Regions from separate parts of the Pseudomonas sp. ASL3 genome, predicted to be linked through region 3. Evidence: predicted binding sites of a transcription regulator. Region 3 holds the regulator's gene; each other region holds the start of a gene.
What was found. Region 3 encodes sigma-54, which starts transcription at its own class of promoters, with help from an activator protein. Its sites were predicted from a motif close to ANTGGCATNNANNTTGCTNT; they were not measured.

Region 1: nirB (nitrite reductase large subunit NirB) is a predicted target of sigma-54. The motif match lies at 1,912-1,931, and genes of this name have one in related genera.
Region 2: AC1MEE_RS07710 (CmpA/NrtA family ABC transporter substrate-binding protein) is a predicted target of sigma-54. The motif match lies at 1,561-1,580, and genes of this name have one in related genera.

Annotation. Positions count from the first base shown of each region.
Region 1 covers NZ_CM155281.1:2,983,457-2,987,807, forward strand. Annotated here, with positions in the region: gene AC1MEE_RS13670 (iron transporter) at 62-595, shown strand; gene AC1MEE_RS13675 (hypothetical protein) at 859-1,563, shown strand; gene nirB (nitrite reductase large subunit NirB) at 2,151-4,351, shown strand, end outside.
Region 2 covers NZ_CM155281.1:1,702,333-1,706,683, reverse strand. Annotated here, with positions in the region: gene rmf (ribosome modulation factor) at 1-162, shown strand, start outside; gene AC1MEE_RS07715 (quinone-dependent dihydroorotate dehydrogenase) at 306-1,331, opposite strand; gene AC1MEE_RS07710 (CmpA/NrtA family ABC transporter substrate-binding protein) at 1,710-2,921, shown strand; gene AC1MEE_RS07705 (ANTAR domain-containing response regulator) at 2,936-3,511, shown strand; gene AC1MEE_RS07700 (nitrate/nitrite transporter) at 3,837-4,351, shown strand, end outside.
Region 3 covers NZ_CM155281.1:6,464,927-6,469,277, reverse strand. Annotated here, with positions in the region: gene kdsC (3-deoxy-manno-octulosonate-8-phosphatase KdsC) at 1-140, shown strand, start outside; gene lptC (LPS export ABC transporter periplasmic protein LptC) at 150-722, shown strand; gene lptA (lipopolysaccharide transport periplasmic protein LptA) at 709-1,251, shown strand; gene lptB (LPS export ABC transporter ATP-binding protein) at 1,251-1,976, shown strand; gene AC1MEE_RS29695 (RNA polymerase factor sigma-54) at 2,162-3,652, shown strand; gene hpf (ribosome hibernation-promoting factor, HPF/YfiA family) at 3,732-4,040, shown strand; gene ptsN (PTS IIA-like nitrogen regulatory protein PtsN) at 4,053-4,351, shown strand, end outside.

The DNA of each region.
Region 1 (4,351 bases), 3.1 Mb from region 3:
TTCGCAAGAAAACTTTCTAAACTCGGGCTCAACCGGTTTTACCGCTCAGAGGAAGACGTCAATGCGAGCAATCTTTCCATTTTCACTAGGCCTGCTGCTGCTCACCGCCACTGCCGTCCAGGCCAAGGAGTACCCCATCGGTGCACCGCAGCACTGTGAGGGCCTGGAAATAAGCGCTGTCTACCTGCAACCGATCGAGATGGAGCCGGCAGGCATGATGCGCTCCGTAGCCACCTCCGATGTCCACCTTGAATCTGATGTCCGGGCCCTCGCCGATAATCGCCAAGGCTTTCAGGAGGGCAGTTTCATGCCCTACCTGAATGTTTCCTTCGAGTTAGGCAAGCAAGGCAGTGACGAGGCCATCAAGGGCGATTTTCACGCCATGGTCGCCAACGACGGGCCGCACTACGGGAACAACGTCAAACTGCTTGGCCCTGGCAAATATCGACTGACGCTCACCGTTCTACCGCCCGACGGCCATTCCATGTTTGGGCGACACACGGACAAGGAAACCGGCGTAGCCCCTTGGTTCGAACGCTGTGAGCTGCACTACGAGTTCACGTATGCCGGCATCGGCAAGAAAGGCGGCTATTGAAACCGTCGGACGCGATGTCAGCGGTCGAGTCCCAGTCGAGGTCCGTTATGTCACGCTTTGTGTGTTTCTTCCTGTCGCTTGCCCGACGACAGCTGAGAACAGGTCCTGACAGTGCGAAGCGAGCTCAGGGTCGAGTTACAGTAATTCTCCCCACTCGCCGGTTCCCCCGTGACAACGTCGCGCGCGTCCCATAGATTAGACGGCCCGAAAAGGCTCAACGCTTTTCGCGCCTCAAACCTAGTTAATGAAATAGTGAAATTTCAATGCCTGATTCCCATACCGATGAAGCCGTAATCTCCTCGTCCTCCAAGGCCGAATACGAAAAAGCCATCAATCTTTCACAGCATTTGCCCCAGGCTAAAACTATCAGCGAGATGGTCCTCGACGCCTTTCACACCTCGAAAGAAAGCAACCAGATTTGCGAGCTGCGCGCGGCAATTCGCCAGGCACATGACAGTTTTGACGACAACAAAGCCTACGAACTGATGGGAGAGCTCAAGCGCCTCAAGGACGAGGAAGCCGCCGATATCGCGGCTCTGGAAGACCTGAGCACGAAATTTCCTATCAGCCGGATTCTGTCGAGCTACAAGGACGACCCAACCTTCCACGAGTTGGTCTACGGTCTGGCGCTCAAAGTGCTAAACCACACCCATCAAGCCGTCAGCAACCCTGGCGCCGGCAAGGGCAAAGCCCCTCGCGCCAAGAAAGAGGTCGAAGTGTTCACCATTAGCAAGGACGGCGTGAGCGTCATTTTGCCAATGCGCACGCCGCGCTCGAAGCCGAATATGGACCGTGAAGCGTATGAGTTCCTTGGCTTTGCCTTCATGGGTCACGGTGACCTGGCCGAACTGCAAAGCGAAATCTTTGTGGATAATGAAGGGACCGAGCAAGCCGCCACTCGTAAGAACATCGTTACTGCCATTCAGCAGCAGACGGCATTTGAAGGGTATGACATCGCTCAGCAGTAATCGCTCGCGGAGTCTTTAGGGCTGCAGCGTCCCGAAGGGGCAGCGTTATTTTTCAGGTAGAGGCCATCGCCTTCTGCTCAAAAATGAATCTGCCCCTTTTTCCGTCTCTCCCTGGACACCCTCCGGGGCGGACAGCGCCATACGCGCGCGGACCTCTCAAACATTCAACAATCGCCCCAAAAAAGGCATCGCGGAATATATCCGCACCCTTCTGGTTCAATACGCATCAGCAGTCACTGCCAGGACAAAGCGGATGAGTGATGTCGAGAACATCCGAATGGCCTGATTTGTAACGCTTTGATCGCCCCGCCAATAACAGTTTCCCGAATCTAAACGCGCCTCGCCGAGACTGGCATGGAATCTGCTTATGCTCTGGTAAGTCTGTCGATCTCTCCGACAGAGCGTCCTGAGTGGTCACCGGCGACCATGCACCAGGACAGGTGAACCAGGCAGCGCGGCCTCGGCGATCACCCCTCACATACCCATGAATACCAGGCAAAGACGCCTGGAGCTGCTAGACGGCTCCAGGCGTTTTTTTGCGTTTTTTTTGGCCATGCCCCGGCAGCGGCTTCGACTGAGGAAAGGCTATGAACGCTATCGTCACCCCGATCAAGAGCGAAACATTAGTCGTCATCGGCAACGGCATGGTTGGCCATCATTGCGTCGAGCAGCTGATCGAACACGGTGCACTCGCTCATTATCATGTGCACGTATTCGGCGAAGAACGCCAGCGTGCCTACGACCGCGTACACCTTTCCGAATACTTCGGTGGCCGTGATGCCGAGTCGCTGGCACTGGGCGAGGCCGATCTCTATGCCCGCCACGGCGTGCATTTGCACCTCGGCGTGCAGGTGCTTGAAATCGACCGCGAGCGCAAGGAAGTGGTCACCAGCATTGGACGTCAGGCTTACGACCGCCTGGTGCTGGCCACCGGCTCCTATCCCTTCGTGCCGCCGATTCCCGGTGCCGAGGGCCGCTCCCGGTTGGTCTACCGTACCCTGGACGACCTTGATGCGATCCGCGAGGCCGCCGTCAATGCCCGACGCGGCGTGGTGGTAGGCGGCGGTCTGCTCGGACTTGAAGCCGCCAACGCGTTGAAGTCCCTGGGGCTGGAAGCTCATGTCGTCGAATTCGCTCCACAATTGATGCCGGTGCAACTCGACAGCCAAGGCGGTGAGGCGTTGCGGGCGCGGATCGAGGCGCTGGGTGTCGGCGTGCACCTTTCGCGAGCGACCCAGGAGATCGTCATCGGTGAAGAGTATGCCTACCGCATGAACTTCAACGGTGGCGAGTTTCTTGAAACCGACTTGATCGTCTTCTCCGCAGGCATCCGCCCGCAGGACGCCGTCGGCCGCAGCGCCGGGCTGGACGTGGCACCGCGTGGCGGTCTGGTGGTCGATAACCTGTGCCGCACCAACGACCCCGACATCTTCGCCATCGGCGAGTGTGCTTCCTGGAACGGCAGCATCTTTGGTCTGGTCGCACCGGGCTACAGCATGGCGCGCAACGTTGCCGCGCAACTGGCCGGTCAGGACTGCCAGCCCTTTACCGGCGCGGACATGTCGACCAAGCTCAAGCTGCTGGGCGTCGATGTCGGTTCGATCGGCGACGCTCACGCGGCAACGCCTGGAGCCAAAAGCTACCGCTTCATCGATGAAGCCAACGCCAGCTATCGTCGTCTGGTGGTCTCCGCCGATGGCAAGCACGTGCTCGGTGCCGTGCTGATTGGCGATAACAGCTATTACGACACCCTGCTGCAATACGCCCAGAACGGCATCAAACTGCCCCTGGATCCGTCCAGCCTGATCCTGCCGCTGTCGAGCGGCGCTCCGACACTCGGCGCCGATGCGCTGCCAGAGACGGCCACTATTTGCTCCTGCCATAACGTCACCAAGGGCGCGGTATGTTGCGCTGTCGACGCCGGCTGCACCGATCTGGGCGAACTCAAGGGCATCACCAAGGCTGCCACCGGCTGCGGCGGTTGCAGCGCGCTGCTCAAGCAGGTCTTCGAGCACGAACTCAGCGTCCGAGGTGTGGCTGTCGACAAGAGCCTCTGCGAACACTTCGCCCACACCCGTCAGGAGCTGTACGCCCTGGTGCGTGTTGAAGGCATCATCACCTTCGACGAGATACTGGCCAAGCACGGCCGCGGCCACACCGGTTGCGATATCTGCAAGCCCGCTGTGGGCTCGATTCTCGCCTCGTGCTGGAACCAGCCGATCATGGATCCTTCGTTAGTGCCGCTGCAGGACACCAACGACACCTTCATGGCCAACATGCAAAAGAACGGCACCTACTCAATCATCCCGCGCATCGCCGCTGGCGAAATCACCCCGGACAAGCTGATCGCCCTGGGCGCCGTTGCAAAAAAATATGACCTCTATACCAAGATCACTGGCGGCCAACGCATCGATCTGTTCGGTGCCCAGCTGCATCAGTTGCCGGACATCTGGGGCGAACTGGTCGATGCCGGCTTCGAGACCGGTCACGGTTACGGCAAGTCGCTGCGCACGGTGAAGTCCTGCGTCGGCAGCACCTGGTGCCGCTACGGCGTGCAGGACAGCGTCGGCATGGCGCTGATTCTGGAGAACCGCTACAAGGGCCTGCGTGCACCGCATAAATTCAAGCTCGCGGTTTCCGGCTGCACTCGCGAATGCGCCGAGGCGCAAAGCAAGGACATCGGCGTGATCGCCACCGAGAAAGGCTGGAACCTTTATGTCTGTGGCAACGGCGGCATGCGCCCGCGCCACGCCGAGCTGTTCGCCACCGACCTGGATGACGAAACCCT
Region 2 (4,351 bases), 1.8 Mb from region 3:
TTTGGTGTTCATGGTAAATCCCGTGAGCTTTGCCCCTTTACTCTACCGTCGGTACGCCAAGCCTGGATCAATGGCTGGCGAGAAGGACGCGGCGACAACTGGGACGGTATGACCGGCACTGCGGGCATCCACAGACTCAACGAACTTCACGCGGTCGGCTAACCAGGCACATTCCGATCAAGTTTTTTTAAAATCTTCGACATTAAACCTGAACCATGCACGCCCCATCCGGGCGGCGGGCGAAAGCCCAGGGGGTTCCCTCAAGGGAACCCCCTTTTTTATCGCCGTCTTTTATGGATAGCGGCTCAGCGTCTTGCCATCGCCGCGATGGCGTCCACCGACTGACCAATCAACGCCGGCCCTTTGTAGATGAAGCCCGAATAGATTTGCACCAGACTCGCACCTGCGGCGATTTTTTCAGCCGCGTGCATGCCTTCGGTGATCCCGCCCGCCGCAATGATCGGCAACCGCCCCGCCAGCTCGCCTGCCAGTATCTTGACCGTATGGGTACTTTTTTCGCGAACCGGCGCGCCCGACAGACCACCCGCTTCGTCGGCATGGGGCAAACCTTCGACACCCTTGCGGCTGAGGGTGGTGTTAGTGGCAATCACCGCATCCATACCCGACTCGATCAACGCAGCGGCCACCAGTACGGTTTCCTCATCTGTCATGTCCGGGGCGATCTTGATCGCCAGCGGCACACGTCTACCGTGCTTTTGCGCAAGGTCTTCCTGACGCAGGCGCAGCGCTTCGAGCAATTGCTTGAGCGAGTCGCCGAATTGCAGGCTGCGCAAACCGGGCGTGTTCGGCGAACTGACGTTGACCGTCACATAGCTGGCATGGGCGTAGACCTTGTCCAGACAGATCAGATAATCGTCCACGGCCCGCTCGACCGGCGTATCGAAGTTCTTGCCGATGTTGATTCCCAGGATGCCGCTGTATTTGGCCGCCTTTACGCGGCTGATCAGGTGATCGACACCCAGGTTGTTGAAGCCCATGCGATTGATGATCGCCTCGGCCTGAGGCAAGCGGAAAATCCGTGGTTTCGGATTGCCCGGCTGCGGGCGCGGGGTCACGGTGCCGATTTCGACAAAACCAAAGCCCAACTGCGCGAAGCCATCGATGGCCGCACCATTCTTGTCCAGTCCCGCCGCCAACCCGACCGGATTAGGGAAGTTCAGGCCCATGACCGTTACCGGCAACCGCGCGGGCGCTTTGCTCAACAAGCCATTGAGCCCCAAACGCCCGCCCGCGCCGATCAAATCCAGCGACAGGTCATGGGAGGTTTCCGGGGAGAGTTTGAACAATAACTGGCGGGCCAGGTTATACATGGGCGGGCGTAGCTCGTGAGGGGCTGAATTCAGGGCGGCGATTATAGACGGGCTGGGGGCTCGCAGGCGAGTTCGAACTACAGCAGATCAACATTGTGGGTTACCGACATTTGTAGGAGCGCGCTTGCCCGCGATGGCGGTGGGTCAGTCGCAGAAGGTCCTTCGTGTCGGACGCGACCCCGGCCTATCGCGGGCAAGCGCGCTTCTACAGGTTATGTGCCTTGGCAAGAGTGGCATATGCCTTGCACGAAACCGTGCATCAGCACTCGCTCCAACGGCGGAGCGAGGCATCGGACAATGGCGTCGTGACCGTCTTTGCTTCTGCAAACAGGGCGCGACGCTTTTTTATGGATGGCGCACACTCATGAACGACCGATTATGAATACATCACCGAGCAATGCCCTGGCGTGGGTCGCAGGCAGCGATGCGCCGGAGAAAAATGCCATCGACGTGGGCTTCATGGCCCTGACCGACTGCGCGTCATTGGTAGTGGCGGCCACCCAGGGTTTCGCTCAGCCGTACGGCCTGACCCTGAACCTGAAACGTCAATCGTCCTGGGCCAATCTGCGCGACAAGCTGGTCAGTGGCGAACTGGACGCCGCGCACAGCCTTTATGGCTTGATCTACGCCGTACAGTTAGGTATCAGCGGCAGCCTGGCCACCGACATGGCGGTGTTGATGGGCCTGAACCAGAATGGGCAAAGCATCAACTTATCCAAAGCACTGCAAGACGCCAACGTGACCAGTCCTGAGGCGCTCGACCGGCGCGTGCACCAAAGCCGCACAAAACTGACCTTCGCCCAGACCTTCCCCACCGGCACTCACGCCATGTGGTTGTATTACTGGCTCGCAAGCCAGGGCATTCACCCGCTGAACGACGTCAACAGCGTGGTTGTGCCACCGCCACAAATGGTCGCGCACCTGCAAGCCGGTCGTATCGACGGCTTTTGTGTCGGCGAACCCTGGTGCGCCAGCGCGGTGAATCAGGAGCTGGGTTTTACCCTGGCAACCACCCAGGCAATCTGGCCGGATCACCCGGAGAAAGTCCTCGGCTGTACCCGTGAGTTCGTCGAACAGTATCCCAACACCGCACGGGCGCTGGTCATGGCGGTGCTCGAAGCCAGCCGCTTCATCGAACAAAACGATGAAAACCGCCGCAGCACTGCACAGTTGCTCAGCGGCAGCGAATACCTCAACACGGCGGTGGGCTGCATCGAACCACGCCTGCTGGGGGATTACGCCGATGGCCTGGGCAATCACTGGCACGACCGGCATGCCGTGCGCTTTCACGGCGCAGGTGAAGTCAACCTGCCTTACCTGTCCGACGGCATGTGGTTCATGACCCAATTCCGGCGCTGGGGCCTGTTGCGCGAAGACCCCGACTATCTCGCGGTCGCCATGCAAGTGCAGCAGTTGCAGTTGTACGGCCAGGCCGCCGCCGCAGTGGGCGTTGCGATCCCCGCGTCGGCCATGCGCAGCAGCCAACTGATTGATGGCAACGTCTGGGACGGCAGCGATCCAGCAGCCTATGCACGCAGCTTCAAGCTGCACGCACTGGCTGATACCGTCCCCACCCGTGTCAGCCGCTGAAGGAGATCGCGAACATGCTGCGTATCCTGCTGATCAACGACACGGCAAAAAAAGTCGGACGCCTCAAGGCCGCCCTTAGCGAGGCCGGTTTCGAGGTGATCGATGAATCCGGACTGACCATCGATTTACCCGCACGGGTGGAAGCGGTGCGCCCAGACGTGATTCTGATCGACACCGAATCCCCCGGTCGCGATGTGATGGAACAGGTGGTGCTGGTCAGCCGCGATCAGCCACGCCCCATTGTGATGTTCACCGACGAACACGACCCCGCCGTCATGCGTCAGGCGATCAAATCCGGGGTCAGCGCCTACATCGTCGAAGGCATTCATGCCCAGCGCCTGCAACCGATTCTGGACGTGGCCATGGCCCGTTTTGAGAGCGATCAGGCGCTGCGTGCCCAATTACAGGCACGCGACCAGCAACTGGCCGAGCGCAAACGCATCGAACTGGCCAAAGGTTTGCTGATGAAAATGAAGGACTGCAAAGAGGAAGAGGCCTACACACTGATGCGCCGCCAGGCCATGAGCCGCCAGCAGAAGCTGATCCAGGTGGCCGAGCAGATCATTGCCATGAGTGAGTTGCTGGGGTAGATCACCCACCATCCATGTAGGAGCGCGCTTGCCCGCGATCGGCTGCGGAGCAGTCGCAAAATCAGCGACTCGATTCTGGCAGTAGAACGGTACTCAGCATTTTTGGGACCGCTTCGCGGTCCATCGCGGGCAAGCGCGCTCCTACAGGGATTTGCGTACAGCATTTGGCCCGGCTCTTGCTTTAACAATCTCAGGTAGCCAACGGCGGTTGCCCCGCATTACGACAAAGACGTCGCACACCCTTCTCGCTCAAGCGATTCGGGTTGCGGCGTTTTTTGCTTTCTGGCCTCCGGCCACGACTCTTTTTTTGCAGATGAGGTGTTCAATGAATACAAGCTTCTGGAAAGCCGGCCACAAACCGACTCTGTTCGCAGCCTTCCTGTATTTCGACCTGAGTTTCATGGTCTGGTACCTGCTCGGCCCATTGGCCGTACAGATCGCCGCCGACCTGCACCTGACCACCCAGCAGCGCGGATTGATGGTCGCGACACCGATTCTGGCGGGTGCCTTTTTGCGGGTTTTGATGGGCCTGCTCGCGGACAAACTGTCACCCAAAACGGCCGGCATCATCGGTCAAGTGATCGTGATTGGTGCGTTGTTGACAGCCTGGAAATTGGGCATCCACAGCTACGAGCAAGCGTTACTGTTGGGGATATTCCTCGGCATGGCAGGCGCATCCTTCGCCGTCGCCCTGCCGCTGGCCTCGCAGTGGTATCCGGCAGAGCATCAAGGCAAGGCCATGGGGATTGCCGGTGCAGGCAATTCCGGCACCGTATTCGCCGCCTTGATCGCGCCCGCGCTGGCCATGGCTTTTGGCTGGAGCAATGTGTTCGGTTTCGC
Region 3 (4,351 bases):
CCAATGCGGCCAGCTTTGTCCGGCAACATGCCCACGGAATTACTCAGGCTCGCGGCGGCGAAGGGGCAGCTCGCGAATTCTGCGAGTTGATCCTGAGCGCCCAAGGCAGCCTTGAAGCGGCCCATGCCGCCTACTTATAGAAGTCATTTATGCTGAGCAAAAAGATCCGCAGATTTTTGATTCTGGGTGTATTTGCCCTGCTACTCGCGGCGGTAGGCTACTGGAATATCAGCCCTGAAACCTTCCTGCAGCAAAAGGCTGCACCTGTTGACGCGGGTGCCATCGACTTTTACGCAATGAACGCTCACAGCCTGCAGTTCCTGCCCGACGGCAAACTTCAATACGATATGACGACCGACAAGGTCGAGCATCTCCAGGTTTCCGACGTCACCCTGCTGACCAAGCCGGATCTGCAGCTGTATCGCGGCGCTGCGTACCCCTGGCATGTGCAGAGCCTGAAAGGCGAGGTCTCGCCCGGAGGCACCCAGGTCGAACTGATCGACTCTGTTCGCGTAGCACGCACTGACGAAAAGAACCGGACAACCATTATTACCAGCAGTCGAATGACGGTATTCCCACAGAAGCAATATGCGGAGACCCAGCAAGCCGTTAGAATCGACGGCTTCGGTGGTGTATCTACCGGCGTGGGCATGAAAGCGTATTTGAACGACGGCAGGATGGACCTGCTGTCCAACGTAAGAGGACAGTATGAGGCTCGTTAAAACCCTCCCTTTTTTGCTCGGCCTGGGCACAGTACTGGGAAGCGTGAGCGCCTGGGCTCTGCCGACGGACCGCGATCAGCCTATTCATATCCAGTCTGACGATGCGCAGCTCGATGACAAGAAGGGCCTTGCGACCTACAAAGGCAACGTCATCATCACCCAAGGCTCGATGAAGATCACAGGCAACACCGTGACCATCACCCGAACTCCAACAGGCGAAGTCGACGTGTTTACCTCCGTTGGCAATCTCGCTTACTACGAGCAGAAGCCAGACCTGAACAAGCCCATAGTTCAGGCGTACGCCGTGACCATCCAGTACTTCGCCGCACAGGACAAGATCGTCCTGATCGACAAAGCCAAGGTCATCAACGACGGCAACACGTCCGAAGGCGAAAAAATCATCTATGACACGGTGAAACAGATCGTCAACGCCGGTCGCGCCAACGGCACCAAGGTGACGGCACCACGCCCGCGGATCGACATGGTCATCCAGCCGAAAAACAAACCCGACGCGCAGAAGGCCCCGTAATGGCGACGCTGAAAGCCCAGCATCTGGCTAAAAGCTATAAGGGCCGTCAGGTCGTACGCGATGTCAGTCTGTCCATTGAAAGTGGGCAGATCGTGGGACTGCTTGGCCCTAACGGTGCCGGCAAGACCACTTGCTTCTACATGATTGTCGGCCTGGTCCAGGCCGACCAGGGACGGGTGCTGATCGACGACCTGGACGTCAGCCACCAGCCAATGCACGGCCGCGCGCGCGCCGGGATTGGCTATCTGCCGCAGGAAGCTTCGATTTTCCGCAAGCTGTCGGTTGCCGACAACATCATGGCGATCCTCGAGACCCGCAAGGAACTCGACCGCACGGCACGCCGCAAGGAACTGGAAAACCTGCTGCAGGAATTCCACATCAGCCATATTCGCGACAACCTGGGCATGAGCCTCTCCGGTGGTGAACGCCGCCGTGTAGAAATTGCTCGCGCCCTGGCGACTTCGCCCAAGTTCATCCTGCTTGATGAGCCTTTTGCAGGTGTCGACCCGATTTCGGTCGGTGATATCAAACAGATCATCCATCACTTGAAAGCCAAGGGCATCGGCGTACTGATCACCGATCACAACGTTCGTGAAACCCTGGATATCTGTGAAACCGCTTACATCGTCAACGATGGGCAACTGATCGCTGAAGGTGATGCAGAAACCATTCTGGCTAACCAACTGGTTAAAGAGGTTTACCTCGGCCATGAATTCCGCCTGTAAGTTCTGCGGTGTTTCGCTCTTCATCGGCGACGGACACTAGGGTTAGCGCTGACAAAAACATTAATTGTCAGCACACTCTAGGCAAACACTTAGGTTTCAGGCATATAATTTGCTTAAGTTGGCGCTTCGGCGCCCTGTAGTGGATGGCGCATGTGCGCCGGCGAATAAGGTGTTAAGCCCCTGCCATGAAACCATCGCTAGTCCTGAGAATGGGCCAGCAGCTGACGATGACACCGCAGCTGCAACAGGCCATCCGCCTCCTCCAATTGTCGACCCTGGATCTGCAACAGGAAATCCAGGAAGCGTTGGAGTCCAACCCTATGCTCGAGCGCCAGGAAGAAGGCGACGACTTCGACAACGCTGATCCGCTGGCCGACAACATAGAGAAACCCAATCCTGACGTTCAGGAACCGACCTACCAGGAAACCGCCCCGACGGTGGATAACCTGGAGGATGGCGAATGGAACGATCGTATTCCCAACGAATTGCCAGTCGATACCGCCTGGGAAGACGTCTACCAGACCAGCGCCAGCAGCCTGCCCAGCAACGATGATGACGAATGGGACTTCACCACGCGCACCTCGGCCGGTGAGAGCCTGCAGAGCCATCTGCTGTGGCAGTTGAACCTGGCACCGATGTCCGACACCGACCGGCTGATCGCCGTCACGCTGATCGACTGCATCAACAATCAGGGTTACCTCGACGAGTCGCTCGAGGAAATCCTCGATGCGTTCGATCCGGAAATGGATGTCGAGCTGGATGAAATCGAAGCAGTTCTGCACCGTATCCAGCAATTCGAACCCGCCGGGATCGGCGCCCGCACCCTGAGCGAATGCCTGTCCCTGCAACTACGCCAGCTGCCCGCGAAAACCCGCTGGCTGGCTGAAGCACAGCGTTTGGTGAGCGATTTCATCGACCTGCTCGGCAGCCGTGACTACGCTCAACTGATGCGGCGCATGAAACTCAAGGAAGACGAGCTGCGCCAAGTCATTGAGCTGGTGCAGAGCCTCAACCCGCGTCCAGGCTCGCAGATCGAATCCAGCGAGGCCGAATACGTCGTGCCCGACGTGATCGTACGCAAGGACAACGAACGCTGGCTGGTGGAACTCAACCAAGAGTCCGTGCCCCGTCTGCGGGTCAATCCACAGTACGCAGGGTTCGTTCGCAGGGCCGACACCAGCGCCGACAACACCTTCATGCGCAATCAGTTGCAGGAGGCCCGCTGGTTCATCAAGAGCCTGCAAAGCCGCAACGAAACGCTGATGAAAGTGGCCACGCAAATTGTCGAGCATCAGCGCGGCTTTCTCGAATATGGCGACGAGGCGATGAAACCACTGGTCCTGCATGACATCGCTGAAGCGGTCGGCATGCACGAATCGACGATTTCACGGGTGACCACGCAAAAATTCATGCATACCCCTCGCGGCATTTACGAACTGAAATATTTCTTTTCCAGCCACGTAAGCACCTCTGAGGGCGGTGAGTGTTCATCCACAGCCATCCGCGCGATCATCAAAAAACTGGTTGCCGCGGAAAATCAGAAAAAGCCGTTGAGTGACAGCAAGATCGCTGGTTTACTGGAGGCACAAGGCATTCAGGTAGCCCGTCGCACAGTCGCCAAATACCGCGAATCACTTGGGATCGCGCCTTCGAGTGAGCGCAAGCGATTGATGTGATGATGGCCTAACGCCGCAGCGTTACAGTGGTAGGCACCAAGCCTGCTTCTATATGCACTGGCAACGAAGGAGAAGCTGTATGCAAGTCAACATCAGTGGACACCAGCTTGAGGTTACGAAGCCCCTGCGCGAATACATTGAGCTCAAACTCAAAAAGCTTGAAGGGCACTTTGACAAGATTACCAATGTGCAGGTAACGATGGCGGTCGAAAAACTGAAGCAGAAAATCGAAGCCACGCTGCACATCCATGGTGGGGAGGTAGTCGCTAACGCAGAACATGACGACATGTATGCGGCAATCGATCTACTCACTGACAAGCTGGACAGACAATTGCTCAAGCATAAGGAAAAGCAGCAGAACATCCTTAAAGGTGCGACGGCTCGCTAACACTCCCAACCCATGATCCGACTTGAAAATATCCTGACTCCCGGCCGTTCACTTGTGAACGTGTCGGGCGGCAGTAAAAAACGTGTACTCGAACAAATTGCAGCTTTGATCGGCAGTGAAGTGCCTGATCTGAATTCGCAAACCGTGTTAGAGAGCCTCTTCGCCCGTGAAAAACTGGGCTCGACCGGTTTCGGCAATGGCATCGCCATTCCTCACTGCCGACTGACTGGCTGCTCGACACCCATCAGCGCCCTCGTGTTGCTCAATGACGCCGTGGACTTTGATGCCATCGATGGCAGACCGGTGGACCT